Regions from separate parts of the Pseudarthrobacter sp. RHLT1-30-1 genome, predicted to be linked through region 2. Evidence: predicted binding sites of a transcription regulator. Region 2 holds the regulator's gene; the other holds the start of a gene.
What was found. Region 2 encodes HrcA, which represses chaperone genes, less so after heat shock. Its sites were predicted from a motif close to TTNGCACTCGNNNNNNNCGAGTGCNAA; they were not measured.

Region 1 (8,003 bases), on a different contig from region 2:
CCGCCTAGGCACGCTCATCCAGCCGATCCACGGCGCCGAGGTCGAACACAACCTGCTGGTCTCCACCTTCGCTGACCTCTCCGGCAGCCTTGAGGACCCGTGGATCAACGAGAACCATCCCCTCGTGGCCGCCCTGGCGCGGGCCGCCGGCGGCGCGGCGGCGGAGGTTCCCGAGCTCAAACCCGGGCGCTTCCCGAGCACCGACGATCGGGATCCCGCCGATGAACTGCTGCTGCTCGACGCCGACACCGACCAGCAGTTCGTCGTCGACGCCGTCCGTGCCGGCGACTCGCTCGTCGTCAGCAGCCCGCCGGGCACCGGCCAGACCCAGACCGCCATCAACACCATCGGTGCCCTCGTCGATCAGGGCAAAACCGTCCTGGTCGTGGGGGACCGGCGTGCCAGCCTGGCCGGGATTTCCGCGGAGCTGGACACGCTGGGGCTGGACTCCATCCTCTTCCAGCTCGCGGGCAACGCCACGCCCCTGCAGCTGAAGGGTCAGCTGGTCCGCGCCATCGTGCGGAACGAGAAGTCCCTCGAACCCCAGCTCAGCAACCTGCACACCACGCTGATCGAGCACCGCCACGCCCTCCGGGACCACGTTTCGTCGCTGCATGACATCCGCCAGCGCTGGGGCTGCTCGCCGTATGAGGCCATGCAGTCGCTGGCCGAACTGACCTCCATCCAGCCCGCACCGGCCACGACCGTCCGGCTCAAGCGCAGCGTGCTGGACAGCATCCGCGACCGGGAGGAACTGGCCGGGCGGCTCCGCCGGGCGGCCGAGCTGGGAAGCTTCAGCCGCGCCTCGACGACGAGTCCCTGGCACGGCGCCCGACTGCTTACCCGCAAGGAAACCCAGGAAGCCCAGCAGGTCGCCCGCTCCGTCGCCGGGAAGCTGCCGGAATTGCGGGACCTAATGAACGGCGTCGCCGAACACGCCGAGATCCGACTGGGCCGCACGTTTGCCGAGTGGGGCGACCAGATCGAGCTGCTGGTCGCGGTGCGCGAAAGCCTCGACAAGTTCACCCCGGACATCTTCGACCGTCCGGTCCACGACCTGATCTCCGCCACCGCCGCATCCTCCTGGCGGCGCGAACGGAACATTGAGATGCCGTCCATGCAGCGCTCCCGCCTGCGCAGGGTTGCGAAGGAATACGTTCGGCCGGGCGTCCACATCGCCGACCTGCACAGCTCCCTCGCGCTGGTGCAGGAGCAGCGGTCAGCATGGTCCGACTACGCCACGACGCAGCGCCATCCGGCGGTCCCGTCCGGCCTCGGAGAAATCATTTCCCTGTACCGCGAACTGGAATCTGAGCTGGCCGAGCTGGGCCAGGCTGTCCGGCACACCGCGGCAGGCGGCGAGTTGCACCGCACCCCCTACGAAGAACTCATGGAACGCCTGGGACGGCTGGTGGCGGACACCGGGACACTCGAAACCCTGCCGGAGCGGACGCTTCTCGTGGAGGACATGCGCGAGCACGGCCTCGGCGAACTCCTCTCCGACCTTGCCCGGCGCGAGGTGCCCGCCGAATCGGTGGCGGCCGAACTCGAGCTCGCCTGGTGGCAGTCGGCGCTGGAAGCCATGATCAGTGGGGACGACTACCTGGCCATGTCCGACGGCGACGCCCTGCGTCAGCTGGAAGCCGAGTACCGTCTCGCGGACAACGCCCACATCGCCAGCGGTGCGGCCCGCCTGCGTTGGACGCTTGCCGAACGCTGGCGGGCGGCAGTCGCCGAGCACCCGCGCCCGGCCGAGCTGCTGCGCAGCCTGCTCAAGGACGGCCGGGTGACGCTTTCAGCCCTGTCAGGCCAGGCCGCGGAACTGCTGCCGATGCTGGTGCCGGTATGGTCGGTCAGCCCGTATCTCCTGACCGCGGTTTTGCCGGTGGAGCAGCGGTTCGACGCCGTGGTCATCCTCGATGCCGAGGCAACTTCGCTGCAGGCCGTCCTGCCGGCCATCGCCCGCGCCCGTCAGGTCATCGCCTTCGGCGACGACCGGATCGCCAGCCCGCGGACCTTCACGGTCAGTGTGGAACGGCTTGCCGCCGGCGAGAGCTCCCACCAGGGGGTGGAGAGCGCCTTCAAGGCGCTGGCCGCCGTGTTGCCCGCCTGGCACCTGCGGACCATCTACCGCGCCGTTGATGAAGACCTCGTGCGCCAGCTGAGCCGGAGCTTTTACGACGGCGGACTGCGCCGCCTGCCGGAAGGCCAGTCCGCCACCGGGCTGGACCGCGCCCTGACGGTGGAATACCTGCCCGACGGCACCGGACTGCCCAGCGCAGACCAGGACGGCGTCGAATCGGTGGTCGCCGAAGTGAACCGGGCAGTGGAGCTCGTCTTCGAGCACGCCCGGCTTCGGCCACGCACGTCGCTGGCTGTCGTCACGGGCAGCCTCCGGCATGCCGCGCGGATCGGCGAGTCCATCCGGCTGCAGCTGCCGAACTACCCGCTGCTGGCCAGCTTCTTCACCGCCGGCGACGAGTCCTTCCGGGTGGTGGACCTGGAACGCGCCCAGGGTTTGGTCCGCGACCACGTGATCTTCTCGCCCGGCTACGGCCGCACACCGCACGGACGCGCGCTGCACAACCTGGGCCCGCTGTCCGCGGAGGGCGGGCGGGCCAAATTCGCCCTCGCCATGACCAGGGCACGCCGTTCCCTGCACGTGCTGAGCTGTTTCCGTCCCGAAGATCTGGACGTGACCCGGCTGAGCCACGGCGCGGTCGACTTCTACGAGCTTCTGGACCGCGAAATCGCGGGCAACTCCGATCTCGGCAGCCCGGCATCGCGGGCGGCGGCCAGCGAACAGGCCCTCGGAGCTGACCCGCTCGTGGCGGACCTCGGTGACCGGCTGCGGGCCAGGGGTGCCCGGGTCTGGCACCAGTACGACGGCGCCCTGAACATGGTGGCCGCCGCCGATCCTCTGAGCACGCTCGGGCAGGACGACGCCGAGATTCCCCGGCCGGTGGCGATCGAGTCCGACGGCACCGAGCAGTACCGCCGGCTGACTGTCCGTGAACGCAGCAGGCTCCGCCCGCAGCTCCTGGAGCGACTCGGCTGGCGCTACATGCCACTATGGACAATAGAGGTCTTCACCGATCCTTCGGCCTGCGCCGACCGCATCGGCGGATACCTTGGCCTGGAGAAACCGACCGCCTCGCACCGGAAGCCGGCGTCACCGGGTTTCTTCGACGACGACGTTGAGAACCTGGCCGTCAATGCAGCGCAGGCCTCGGCGGGGCCGGTCCCGTCCGGAGATCCGCACGGTACGCCGGTCAGCGCGGAACACGACAGAACAGATCAGGGCAGTAAGGAGGCCGGAGGCATGAACGCGGACGGTGGCACCCGGAACAACGGCGAATCGCAGAACAGCGGCGAATCCCGCCGGGGCAGCCAGGACGGCCAGGACGGAGCACCCCTGGGGGCAACACCGGCGGCGGTCCCGGCCGGTGTCCTGCCGAACAAGGCCGCCGAAGACGATCCGCGGCGCTGGGGCGACGAGCCCGGCGGCTACGACCACGACTCCTGGCTGCAGGAACAAAAGCCCCCGCACTGGGGCTAGGACCATCCGGGCCGCGCACCGCGCCGGGGGGGCGGAACCTCGTGACCGGGCGAACCTCCTAACCGGGGGCGGCCCCCACTAGAACGAAGAACAGCTTTCCCTGCGTGGAGGCACCGGCGAGACGACGCGCCTGTTCGGCGTCAGCAGCCACGACCAGAAGTCCGTCGGTCTCCCCGGTCGCCAGCCAGGGGCCCGCCCCATCGCCGTGCCCGGAGGTCCACAGCACCGGCACCGCGGCCGCCAGCAGCTGGGAGGCTGCGGGCTGGTCAAAGCCGCTGCCATTCGTCAGCACCACGTTGACGAGCTGTCCCGGGGAGAGCAGCTGGATTGAAGCGGGATCCGCCATCCGGAGCGGCACGGCAGCGGATCCGGGAGGGCTTCCCGCCAGCAGGCCTGGTCCCAGGAGCTGGGATTCGGAGAGCAGTTGGCCTTTGCGCAAGCCCACGGCCAGTTGCTGACCCTGCAGGGATTCGGTGCTCTCATAGCTGCCCGCCGGAACGAGTCCGCGGGGGACCTTCAGTACGCTCAGGTCGTCCGGGGCGAGTGTCTTTCCTGCTGGAAGGTCCCGTGCCGCGGCGAGGGCAGGGACGGTGTCAGCAGGGGCCGGCGTCAGCTCCTGCACCGTGAGACCGGCGGCCACGCATAGCAGTAGTGCCACCGCCAGCCGTCGGTGCCGGGTCAGCCACCGGCCCAGCCGCCTCCGGTAAGGCGGCCGGACGGTGCGTCCAGGTCCGTGCGGAGGGCTTCCGGAGTGGGGCCGTCGTGGGCGGCGCTTTACGGAACGCCCAATGCCAAGGACCGATGGAGGTCGCAAGGCGCCGCGAAAGAGGATAAGAACGGAAGCCGTGGGGATGATGCCAAAGGGCGGCCCGGACGCTGAAAGTGTGGCCATACTGCGAGGCTAGGCCTGAAGCGGACACTTTGCGGACGCGGTTTCGGCTATGTGGAAAACCACCGAGACCGAGCGCCTTGAAGGCAGTCCTGGCTGGCGGAAATGCCGCCGTTACCGCGTGTACCGGGTTTGCGGAAGCGGACCCCGAAGAATTCGCCTAGCTGGCGGAAGCGGCGGCGGGTGCGGGAGTTGCTGCCGGCGCGGGAGCCGGAGCCGGCGAGACTGTGCTGCCCTTGGCGTCGCGGGAGTCGTTCCGGTAGAACCCGGAACCCTTGAAGACGACGCCGACGCTGTTGAACTTTTTGCGAAGCGTCCCCTGGCACTCGGGGCAGGACGTGAGGGAGCTGTCGGTGAACGACTGCACAATCTCGAAGGCGTGGCTGCAGTCCTTGCAGGCGTATGCATACGTGGGCACTGGAAATCCTCCTCTGGGACAAACGAGCAGGTCCCGGGCTGTCCGGTCAGGATCGCTGCCGATCTGGTGACCGGCGGATCCTTCCCTTAGCAGTCGCAGGGCCTGAGTGCTAATTCTATCACCCCGGCCAGGGGGCCCCACGAGCCCTATGGCTGCAGCCGCAGCAAACCCCCCGGGGTCAGGGCGGCCGCCACCTTCCGGTCGTAAGACTGTGCCGGGATGCTGCCGGCGGGCAGCACCTCTGAGTCGTACACGATGGCGGCGGTTGGCAGGGAAGGCAACGGCCCGCCGTCGGGCGCCCCGGTCCTGGCAGGAATGACATCCGCCAAAGCAGCCAGAAACGTGTCGTAGTAGCCGCCGCCCTGTCCGATCCGGTTGCCGGAAAAGTCGACAGCGGTGGCCGGCAGAAAGATGCCGGCGGTGTGTTTCATGACAATGGTGTCGTGGCGTTCCCCTGCGGGCTCCTGGATCGGAGCGTAGCGGCTGCGCGCGAATTCGGAGTCAGGCGTCCAGTACACCCAGCTCAGCACCAGATCGGGTTCGCAGACCGGCAGCAGGATCCGGTGCCCCGCCCCGTGCAAAGCTGCCAGCAACGGAAGCGTGGGAGGCTCTGCACCCACGCCAAGGTAGGCCGCGAAGGTGCCCCGGCCGCCACCGGTAAGTCCCGACGCCCAAGCGAGTCCATGCCGGGCGATGCCGGCCCCGGCGCCGTCCAGCGAAGCCCGTGTCAACGCGGCACGCCTGGCCCGATGACTGGCCCGGATCTCTTCCTTCGACGCCATAATGACCCGTCCTTTCGAATGATGTGACGGGGCCCGGGGAGCAGCGGTCCCGGACGACCCGAATGATTACGCAATGTTTGGTCCCTCCGTTAGATTAGACGAGTGACTACACCCAACGCTCCCGTCCGCAAGGCCGTCATTCCCGCAGCCGGCCTCGGAACCAGATTCCTTCCGGCCACGAAGGCGATGCCCAAGGAAATGCTGCCCGTCGTCGACAAGCCGGCCATCCAGTACGTCGTGGAGGAAGCCGTCAAGGTCGGGCTCAACGACATCCTGATGATCACCGGACGCAGCAAGCGCGCGCTGGAAGACCACTTCGACCGCGTCCCCACCCTGGAAGCCACGCTGGCCGCCAAGGGCGACACCGCCAAGCTGGAATCCATTCAGGCCGCCAGCAACCTTGGCGACATCCACTACGTCCGCCAGGGCGATCCGATGGGCCTGGGCCACGCCGTCCTCCGCGCAAAGCAGCACGTGGGCTACGAGCCGTTCGCTGTCCTGCTGGGTGATGACCTGATCGACGCCCGGGACGAACTGCTCAGCACCATGATCGAGGTCCAGGCGAAGACCGGGGGATCGGTGATTGCCTTGATTGAGGTCGAGCCCTCCGAGATCAGCGCCTACGGCTGCGCCGACATCGAGTCGATCGATGGCGAAGAATACGTCCGGATCAAGCACCTCGTCGAGAAGCCCGACGTCAAAGACGCCCCGTCCAACCTCGCCATCATCGGCCGGTATGTTCTCCACCCCGCGGTCTTTGAGGTGCTGGAACACACTGAGCCCGGACGCGGCGGCGAAATCCAGCTCACCGACGCGCTGCAGGAACTCGCCGCCGGCGACAAAGAAGGCCATGGCGTGTACGGCGTGGTCTTCCGAGGCCGCCGCTACGATACCGGTGACAAGCTCAGCTACCTCAAGGCTTGTGTCCAGCTCGCCTGCGACAGCGAGGACTTGGGCCCCGGCCTGCGGGAATGGCTGCCGGGATTCGCTTCGAGCCTCGCTCCCAGCCTGACCAAGTAGTTCCGGTGGCGGGCGGCTTCAGCTGGCCGGTCACGCTGGAAAGCGGCGACCTCGTGTTGCGTCCCATTCGGTACCGGGACCGCAAAGAGTGGACCGACGTCCGCTCCCGCAATCAGGAGTGGCTCGCCCCCTGGGAAGCGTCCAACCCTGATCCCGGGGGCGGGCTTCCCGACTATCGCGCGATGGTGCGCTCCCTCAAGTCCCAGGCGGCCCTGGCGACGGCCCTCCCTTTTCTGATCACCGAGCGGACCCCGGGCTTCCGGGATCCTGTGATCGTGGGACAACTGACCGTGTCCTCCATTGTGTGGGGCTCGGCAATGATGGCAACCCTGGGTTACTGGGTGGACAAGGGCCGGGCCGGCCGGGGCATTGCCCCGGCTGCCGTGGCGCTGGTGACGGACTATTGTTTCCAGACCCTCGGGCTGCACCGGATGGAGATCAACATCCGCCCAGAAAACGGTCCCAGCCTGCGGGTGGTCGAGAAATTAGGTTTTCGTGACGAAGGTTACCGGCCGCGGTTTCTCCATATCAACGGCGAGTGGGCAGATCACCGGACCTTTGCGCTGACCGCAGAAGAGGTTCCGGAAGGGCTGCTGGCGCGGTGGCAACAGAGCCGTCCGGAGTGAGCCCCCGGGCCCTCCTGACCAGCGCTTTCGTACTAAATCCAGTCAATAGTGAGTTCCCGCCGCGACACACCGGGGACAATGCGGCGCCGCGCCGCGCATTGCTCATACGGTTTTGATGTGGACTTCCCCCTTAGCAGCTCTGTGATCCTTGTCATTGCTGTTGCGCTCTGGATTGTGTGGGTTGCACCCTACATTCTCCGGAACGGACGCCACCACCTGCAGCCTGTGGGCGAGCTCGCGGCGGACGTCATCGATTTTGAAACAACAGCCCCGCAAGCCGGGAACGTCATGAAGATGGCGACCCAGCAGGAGAAACCCATGACCAGTACCCAGCGCACTCCGTCCGTCTCGGGGGCCACCATGCTCGACGGCGGCGCCAAGCCTTCAGCTCCCGTTCCGGCTTTCAAGATCCGTTACGGCAGGCTGGCACTAGCGCTGGCCGGTCTGCTCTCGCTGCTGACTGGTGTCGTGTCGGCAGCCCTGCGAATCTTCGGCCTCGGTTCGGTCTGGCTGCCCGTCGTCGCGCTGCTTACCACCGTGGCCGCAGTCTTCACCCTCCGCTGGCTAGCGGTCCGGGACCGCCGCCGCCGCCTCAACGCCGCGTTCCGCGATGCCATGAGCGCACCGGCACGACCGGCCCGGTCCGCCCCCGAGCGCATGCCGCTGCGGGAACCGGTGGAGGAGCCCCGGGAACGGGCCGAAAGCCCGC
Region 2 (8,003 bases):
TGGATGAAAAGCCGTTCAAAGATGAACCGGGAGAGCTGCACCAGCTGGGCTTCGTCCACCGTGATGCCGGATTCGTTGTTGACCTCGATGCTCATGCGCGTTCCTCCCGCTTGTCGCGGGCAACGGAGTGCTTGACCCGGTTCCGCTGGATCTCGTCCCAGACGCTGTAGGCATTGACGATATCGCCCACGAGGCGGTGCCGGACGACGTCGGAGGAATCCAGGACGGTGAAGTTGACGTCCTCGATGCCCTGCAGGATGTCTTCCACGATCCGCAGGCCCGACCGGGTCCCGAACGGCAGGTCCACCTGCGTGACGTCGCCGGTGACCACCATCTTCGAGCCGAAGCCCAGCCGGGTGAGGAACATCTTCATCTGTTCCGGGGTGGTGTTCTGGGCCTCATCCAGAATGATGAAGGCGTCATTGAGCGTACGCCCGCGCATGTAGGCAAGCGGAGCGACCTCGATGGTGCCCGCCGCGATCAGCCGCGGAATGGATTCAGGGTCCATCATTTCGTGCAGGGCGTCGTAGAGCGGCCGCAGGTACGGGTCGATCTTGTCACTGAGCGTGCCGGGCAGGAACCCCAGCCGCTCCCCCGCTTCGACGGCGGGACGGGTCAGGATAATCCGCGTGACTTCCTTTTGCTGCAGCGCCTGGACGGCCTTGGCCATGGCCAGGTACGTCTTGCCGGTACCGGCCGGGCCGATTCCGAAGATCACGGTGTTGGCGTCAATCGCGTCCACGTAGTTCTTCTGGTTGAGGGTCTTCGGCCGGATGGTCTTGCCGCGGCTCGAGAGGATGTTGTGCGTGAGCACGTCAACGGGGTTCTGCAGCGACTGGGACCGGAGCATCGACGCGAGCTGCTGCAGGACCGCGGGGGTAATGACGGTGCCGCGGGCGACGAGGCCGCGGACCTCGTTGAGCAGGCGCATGATCCGCGGCACGTCAGCGGCGGGACCGCTGATGGCGAGCTCGTTGCCGCGGACGTGAAAGTCGACGGCGGGGAACTGGGTTTCGATGTACCGGAGGGCTTCGTCATGACTGCCGAGGGACTGGACCATCTGGTCGGAGCTGTCAAACAGGACGACCTCCGTCCGCAGCCCCGGTAGGGAGTGGGGGAATTCACCTGTGGCGCGCTCTCCGGCGCTGATCCGGGCCTTGCCGTTCGCTGCTTCAGTCATAGTGCTGGCCCGCGGGCCTCTGGTCCCCTCCAGTTCGGAAATGGTCTGTCCGCGGATCCGGCCAGACGGCGGTGCGCGCCATCTGGTACCGGTGTCCGCGGTCCTCTTATCCTACGCCAGTGAGGGCCCCCGCACGCCGCGTCCGCGGCCGGGTTTCGGCCCGGCGGCTGACGTGATTCCCGCTATTAGGTATCAACTTCGCATCGTCCTCATATCGTTCCCGTTGCAGTTCCCGTCTGCCGGGCCAATCCGCGGTTGGCCGACAAAGCCGTGTGCCATGCTGGAAACCGGCCTCCGGCGCGGGCCTTGCAGCCGGCCGGGCCGGGAATCGGGCCGGCAGAAAGCAAGCCGAAAGGACGGCGGAGATCAGGCAGCGCGGCGTTAACCAGACAACAGCAGGCAGGCGGCTTCGTCCTGGCCTGCTGCTGTTGGTGCTGCCCGCCGCCCTGGCCCTGTCCGGCTGCGTGGCTACGCCGCAGCCCGGGATCACGGACTCCGGTGCGGCATCGCAGGTCACAGCAGCCCAGGCGCCGAGCACCAGCGCGCCGCTGGAAACCACGCAGGCATCCAACAAGGCGCCGGTGTACTGGATCGGGCGCAGCAACGAGAGCACGTTCCTCTACCGGGAGTTCCGCGATGTTCCGGAACAGGACAACCCGGTCACCCGGGCGCTTCGGGTCATGATGTCCCAGAAACCGCTCGATCCGGACTTCTTCACACCGTGGCAGAACCCTAAGAAGCTGGCAAGCTCGATCTCCGGCAAGAATGTCATCACGGTGGACCTGTCGGCGGACGCGTTCAACAGCAACGTGGATCCCGCCATGGCCGAGCGTGCGGTACAGCAGCTCGTCTACACGGCGACGGCGGCCGCTGCCAGTGCCGGGCTGATCGATGCCGGCCAGCAGATCCAGGTCGTGGTGCTGGTGGACGGGCATACCGACTTTGTCGCCTTCAACCACGTCCGGCTGGGTTCCCCGACCGCCCGCAGCGCCGGGATGGTCGCCCCGGTGTGGATCATTGACCCGCAGGAGGGGAGCTCCCTGGCGGACGGCGCAGTCAAGGTCTCCGGCCGCAGCACGGCTCCCGGTGGCACGCTCCGGTGGGAAATCCTGCGGATCGACGGCAGCGTCAAGACCTCGTACCTGAACGGGACAACGACGGCCTCGGCTGGGGCCGGACAGTCGGGTGCCTTCAGCCTGTCGGTCAACCTGGCACCGGGCAGCTATGAGGTCCGGGTGTCGCAGCTGGAGGACGGCAACCCGGCCAGGGATTTGAACGTCGACACCCGCGGATTCACGGTTAATTAGCGGCTCATTGGCCGCACTCCCCAGACCCGCGCAGCTTCCGCGGTGCCGGCTGGATGTTACGGGCTACCAGCGGCCCAGGATGTCGCTCGCCAGGACCGTCGCCGCGGGTCCGGCCGTCGAGGAGCGCAGCACATGGTGCCCCAGCAGGGCCGTTACCGCTCCGGCGTCGCAGAGCCTGGTGACTTCCCGCGGGCTGATGCCGCCCTCAGGTCCCACAATCAGCAGCACCTCGCGTCCGTTCCCTGCTCCGTCGCCGGCCGGGCGGGAACCCTGCCAGGCTTCCAGGACCTGACGCAGCGGGCGTACGGCATCCTCGTGCAGGATCACGGCGAGATCGGCGGCAGCCACTGCCGCCTGCAGCCCGGCGCCGTCGACGGCGGCACGGACCTCCGGGATCCAGGCCCGGCGGGCCTGTTTGGCGGCCGCCGTGACGACCGACTGCCACTTCGCGTGCGCCCTGGCCGCACGTTCGGCCTTCCAGCGCACAATTGACCGTTCGGCCTGCCAGGGGATGACGGCGTCGATCCCCAGTTCGGTGGCAGTCTCGGCGGCGAGCTCGTCGCGATCGCCTTTGGCGAGGGCCTGGACCAGGACGAGCCGGACCCCGGGCCGTGGTTCGTCGGTGAGGGCGGAGCATTCCACCGTCAGCTCGCCGGGCTCGACGGCGGCGACACTACCGCTAAGCCGCTTCCCGGCGCCGTCGGCGATATCCACCGCCTCCCCCACGGCAAGACGCTTCACCGTGACCGCGTGGCGGGCCTCGGGTCCGTCAAGGACAAACACGGCGCCGGGGACGAGCCCGTCCAGGGTGCCGGGGGCGGTGAAGAAAACCGGGTTGCTCACCGCTACAGGTTACCGAGCCGGTCCCGCAGCTTCGAGAAGACCCCGCCGGTGCCGGCGAGCTTTCCTTCGGTGAACTGTTCGCCACGCAGCTTGGCGAGCTGGCGGAGCAGGTCCTCCTGGGCGGCGTCGAGCTTTGCGGGGGTGTCAACCTGCAGGTGGACCTTAAGGTCGCCACGGCCGTAGCCGCGCAAGTGGGTGACGCCCAGCCCGCGGAGGGTGATGACCTCGCCGGACTGGGTGCCGGCCTTGACGTCGATCTCCTGCTGGCCGTCGAAGGTGTCGAGGGTGAGTTCGGTTCCCAATGCGGCAGCCGTCATCGGGATGTTGAGGCTGGCATGGAGGTCATCGCCGTCGCGGACATAGGTGGCGTCGTTGTTGACCCGGATTTCCACGAAGAGGTCGCCGGCGGGTCCGCCGGCCGGTCCTGCCTCGCCCTGGCCGGAGAGCTGAATGCGGGTGCCGGTGGCCACACCGGCGGGCACCTTGACCGTCAGCGAGCGGCGGCTGCGGATCCGGCCCTGGCCGGCGCATTCGTTGCAGGGGTCTTTGATGACGGTGCCGAAGCCCGCGCAGGAACCGCAGGGGGCAGTCGTCATGACCTGGCCGAGGATGGAACGCACGGCGCGCTGGACCTGGCCGCTGCCGCCGCAGATGTCACAACGTTCCGGGTGGCTGCCTTCACGGCAGCAGGAGCCCTCACAGGTGGGGCAGGTGACGGCCGTTTCGACTTCAATTTTTTTGTTGACGCCGAAAACGGCGTCGCGGAGGTCGATCCGGACGCTGATCAGGGCGTCCTGTCCGCGGCGGACGCGGGAGGCCGGTCCGGTCTGGCCGCCGGCGCCGAAGAACGTCTCGAAAATGTCCTGGAACGCGAAGCCCTGCCCGGAGTAACTGCCGCCGCCGAAGCCGTTGTCAGTGCCGTTCTCGTTGCCCGTGGTGTCGTAGACCCGGCGTTTCTGCGGATCGGAAAGAACCTCGTAGGCGTGCGTGACGGCCTTGAAGCGGTCCGAGGCGTCGTCCCCGGGATTAACGTCCGGGTGGAGGTTGCGTGCCAGTTTGCGGTAGGCCTTCTTGATCTCTTCGCCCGTGGCTTCGCGGGAGACTCCAAGAACGTCGTAATGGCTGCTCAAAGTTTGTATCTCTTCCTGGTTGTACTGCCGGTTAGTGGCAAGAAGTCTGGTTGGGGTCCGGCGCGCCCGTGCGGGTGCCGGACGGGTTGCGGTCCGTCACGGGCCGAGAATCCTGGACAGGTAGCGGGCCACGGCCCGGACCGCGGCCATGGTGGTGGGGTAGTCCATCCGGGTGGGTCCAAGGACCCCGACCTTTGCGGTCGCGTCCGGGCCGTAGCCGGTCGCGACCACCGAGGCCTCGGCGAGCCCGTCGTACGGGTTCTCCCGGCCAATGCTGACCGTGACACCCCGCGGGTCCGCGGCCATGTCCCCGAGCAGGCGGAGCATGACCACTTGTTCCTCAAGGGCCTCGAGGACCGGGCCAATGCTGAGCGGGAAGTCGACGTTGGAGCGGGCCAGGTTGGCTGTTCCGGCCATGACCATCCGCTCCTCGCGGCTGCTGGCTGCCAGTGCCTCCAGGCCGCGGGCCAAGGCCTGGGCGTCGGCCCGCCGCGAGGGCGGGCAGGTGACAATCACGGAATTCAGTGACTGCGGCAACTGGTTCAGGGACGTCCCGGACAAGGTTCCGAGGAAACGCGTCCGCAGCTCGGACAGCGCCTCCTCGGAGAGGTCCTGCCCGACGTCGATGACCCGCTGTTCGACCTTGCCGGTGTCGGCGATCAACACTGCCAGCACCTTGCGCGGCGCCAGCAGGACGAATTCGATGTGCCGCACCTTGGCCCTGCTCAGGTGCGGGTACTGCACCACGGCGACCTGGTGTGTCAGCTGCGAGAGCAGCCGCACGGTCCGGTCCAGCACGTCGTCGAGGTCGTCGGAGCCCTCAAGCAGGGCCTGGATGGCGCGGCGTTCCGCCGGCGAGAGCGGCTTTACGGCCGAAATCTGGTCCACGAAGAGCCGGTAGCCCTTGTCTGTGGGAATCCGCCCGGCGCTGGTATGCGGCGCGGTGATCAGCCCGTCATCTTCCAGGGCCGCCATGTCATTGCGGATTGTGGCGCTGGACACGCCCAGGTGGTGCCGCTCGACCAGGGCCTTGGAGCCGACAGGTTCCCGTGAATGGACGTAGTCCTCCACGATGGCGCGCAGCACTTCAAGTTTGCGCGGTTCGCTCATGCCCCACCTCCAATCGACTGTCCGGATCCGATGCCGCCGTGAGCCGGCTTTTGCGGGCCGCCGGGTTAGCACTCGACATGCCTAAGTGCTAACCAGTCTAATATGAGTCGCCGCGTTGTTAGCATTGGATTCGCTCCGGGCGTTCTTTCCGGGGCTGGTGTTTTCGGGCACAGCCCGCCCGCAGCCATCCGAGTGCAAAGGACTGTGTGACCGATGTCGTACCAGAACTGGGGTCCGCAGGACCTCTCCGCGCCCGCCAAGACGCAGCTGCCGGAAGTGCCGGTGGAGCGCGGAATGGTGCTCGAAGAGGTCCAGTCCGGCTGGGTCGGCGCGGTGACGCAGGTGGAGAAGTCCGGCGGGATGCACGTCGTCGCCCTTGAGGACCGGCGCGGCAAGTCCCGGTCGTTTCGGCTCGGCTTCGGCTTCCTGCTGGAAGGCCAGCCGATCCGGCTGATGCCTCCGGCGCCGCGCGCCGCAGCGCCGGCGGCAGGAATCCGCACGGCCTCCGGCTCGGTCCGGGTCCAGGGCCAGCGGGCCCAGGTGGCGAAGGCCAGCCGGATCTGGGTGGAGGGCAAGCACGACGCCGAACTGGTGGAGAGGGTCTGGGGCGACGATCTGAGGGTGGAGGGCATCGTCGTCGAGCCGTTGCACGGCATTGACGACCTCGCCGGAGCCGTTGCCGCCTTCCGGCCCGGCCCGGGACGCCGGCTGGGCGTTCTGGTGGACCATCTGGTGCCGAATTCCAAGGAATCCCGGATCGCCGACGCCGTGATGGCCTCCCCCGGAGCGGCCGGGAACGTGCTGATTGTGGGCCATCCTTATGTGGATGTCTGGCAGGCGATAAGGCCGTCGGTGCTGGGGATCGAGAAGTGGCCGGTTATTCCGCGCGGGGTGGACTGGAAGACCGGCATCCTGACGGCCTTCGGCTGGCCACACAGCACCAAGGAGGATATCGGCCTGGGCTGGCAGAAGCTCCTCGGCGCGGTGCGCAGTTATGCGGATCTGGAGCCCTCCCTGCTGGGCCGGGTCGAAGAGGTCATCGATTTCCTCACGGTTCCGTAGTAGCCGCGCCCGTCTCTTGTAGCCCGCGCCGCACGGGCCGCCGCCAGCGGGCCGATCGGCGTTTTGGTGCCCAAGCACGTATTCTTGGTAGGGCGGTTGTGCTCCCGGCGCAGCCCTGCAAGTCAAAGCACCAATGCACCCCCGCAATCTGAAGGACGACACCGTGGCAGACGACGCACGCGAACACGCTGGCAACCAGGCCGGCCATGGCCAGCCTCCGTACCATGGCGTTCCGGCAAATGCCCTGCCGCTGACGGCAAACGAGGACCGGCAATGGGCCACACTGGCCCACTTCGGCGGCATCCTGGGCTGTGTGCCCGCGTTGTTGATCTACCTGATCTTCAAGGACCGGGGCCCGTTCACGGCGCAGGAGTCCAAAGAGGCCCTGAACTTCACGCTGCCCCCCACCGCTGCGGCCGTGCTGTGCAACCTGCTGGTCTTTGTACCGTTTGTGGGGAACATTTTCGCGGTCCTCGCCACGGTCATCTGGATCGCCGTGACCTGCTTCTCGGTCGCGGCCGGCATCCACGTCAATCGCGGCCAGCCGCACCGCTACGAATTCAACCTCCGCTGGATCAAGTAGGGCGGCATCCCCGCGGCGCCTAAGAACCCGGTCCCAAATAGGAAAGCCGGCCGCTGCCCCCAGGGGCAGCGGCCGGCTTTTTCGGCTCAGTCCGGCAGGATCCTGCGGACCACGGCGTCGGCGAGCAGCCGGCCCTTGAGCGTCAGGACCAGCCTGCCCCGGAAGGCTGAGGCCGGATCCACGAGTCCGTCCGCGATAAGTCCCGCGACAGCATGCCGCCCGGTGTCGCCCAGGCCGCCGAGACTGGCGATCTCCAGCCCGGAGTTCAGGCGGGCTTCCAGCATTACGCGCTCGACATTCCGGGTTTCCGAATCGAGAGTTTCCCGGCCGGCAGCCGGCGAGAGGCCGGCGTCCAGCCGGTTCGCGTAGGCGACGGGGTGCTTGACGTTCCACCAGCGCACACCTCCCACGTGCGAGTGCGCACCGGGGCCGATCCCCCACCAGTCGTCGCCGCGCCAGTATGCGAGGTTGTGGCGGCATGCCTGCCCGGGGGTGCGGGCCCAGTTGCTGACCTCGTACCAGGACAAACCCGCCGCCGAGATAAGCTCGTCGGCGAGTTCGTACTTGGCGGCGTGGTCGTCGTCGTCGATTCCCGGGACCTCGCCCCGGCGGATCTGCGCGGCGAGTTTGGTGCCCTCCTCGACAATCAGTGCGTAGGCGCTGATGTGGTCCGGGCCGTAGGACAGCGCCGTCTCGAGCGAATAACGCCAGTCGGCCAGTGACTCCCCCGGCGTCCCGTAGATCAGGTCGAGGCTGACAGCGAGGCCCGCCTCCCTGGCCCACCGGAC

Region 1: AC50YM_RS03960 (FmdB family zinc ribbon protein) is a predicted target of HrcA. The motif match lies at 4,953-4,979, and genes of this name have one in related genera.

Annotation. Positions count from the first base shown of each region.
Region 1 is NZ_JBWZCG010000003.1:74,393-82,395, reverse strand. It holds gene AC50YM_RS03970 (AAA family ATPase) at 1-3,559, shown strand, start outside; gene cpaB (Flp pilus assembly protein CpaB) at 3,618-4,217, opposite strand; gene AC50YM_RS03960 (FmdB family zinc ribbon protein) at 4,609-4,866, opposite strand; gene AC50YM_RS03955 (5-formyltetrahydrofolate cyclo-ligase) at 5,013-5,648, opposite strand; gene galU (UTP--glucose-1-phosphate uridylyltransferase GalU) at 5,751-6,668, shown strand; gene AC50YM_RS03945 (GNAT family N-acetyltransferase) at 6,674-7,294, shown strand; gene AC50YM_RS03940 (hypothetical protein) at 7,412-8,003, shown strand, end outside.
Region 2 is NZ_JBWZCG010000034.1:10,744-18,746, reverse strand. It holds gene ybeY (rRNA maturation RNase YbeY) at 1-95, opposite strand, end outside; gene AC50YM_RS18380 (PhoH family protein) at 92-1,180, opposite strand; gene AC50YM_RS18375 (GerMN domain-containing protein) at 1,615-2,487, shown strand; gene AC50YM_RS18370 (16S rRNA (uracil(1498)-N(3))-methyltransferase) at 2,551-3,330, opposite strand; gene dnaJ (molecular chaperone DnaJ) at 3,333-4,460, opposite strand; gene hrcA (heat-inducible transcriptional repressor HrcA) at 4,557-5,570, opposite strand; gene AC50YM_RS18355 (DUF3097 domain-containing protein) at 5,784-6,632, shown strand; gene AC50YM_RS18350 (DUF4870 domain-containing protein) at 6,796-7,215, shown strand; gene hemW (radical SAM family heme chaperone HemW) at 7,302-8,003, opposite strand, start outside.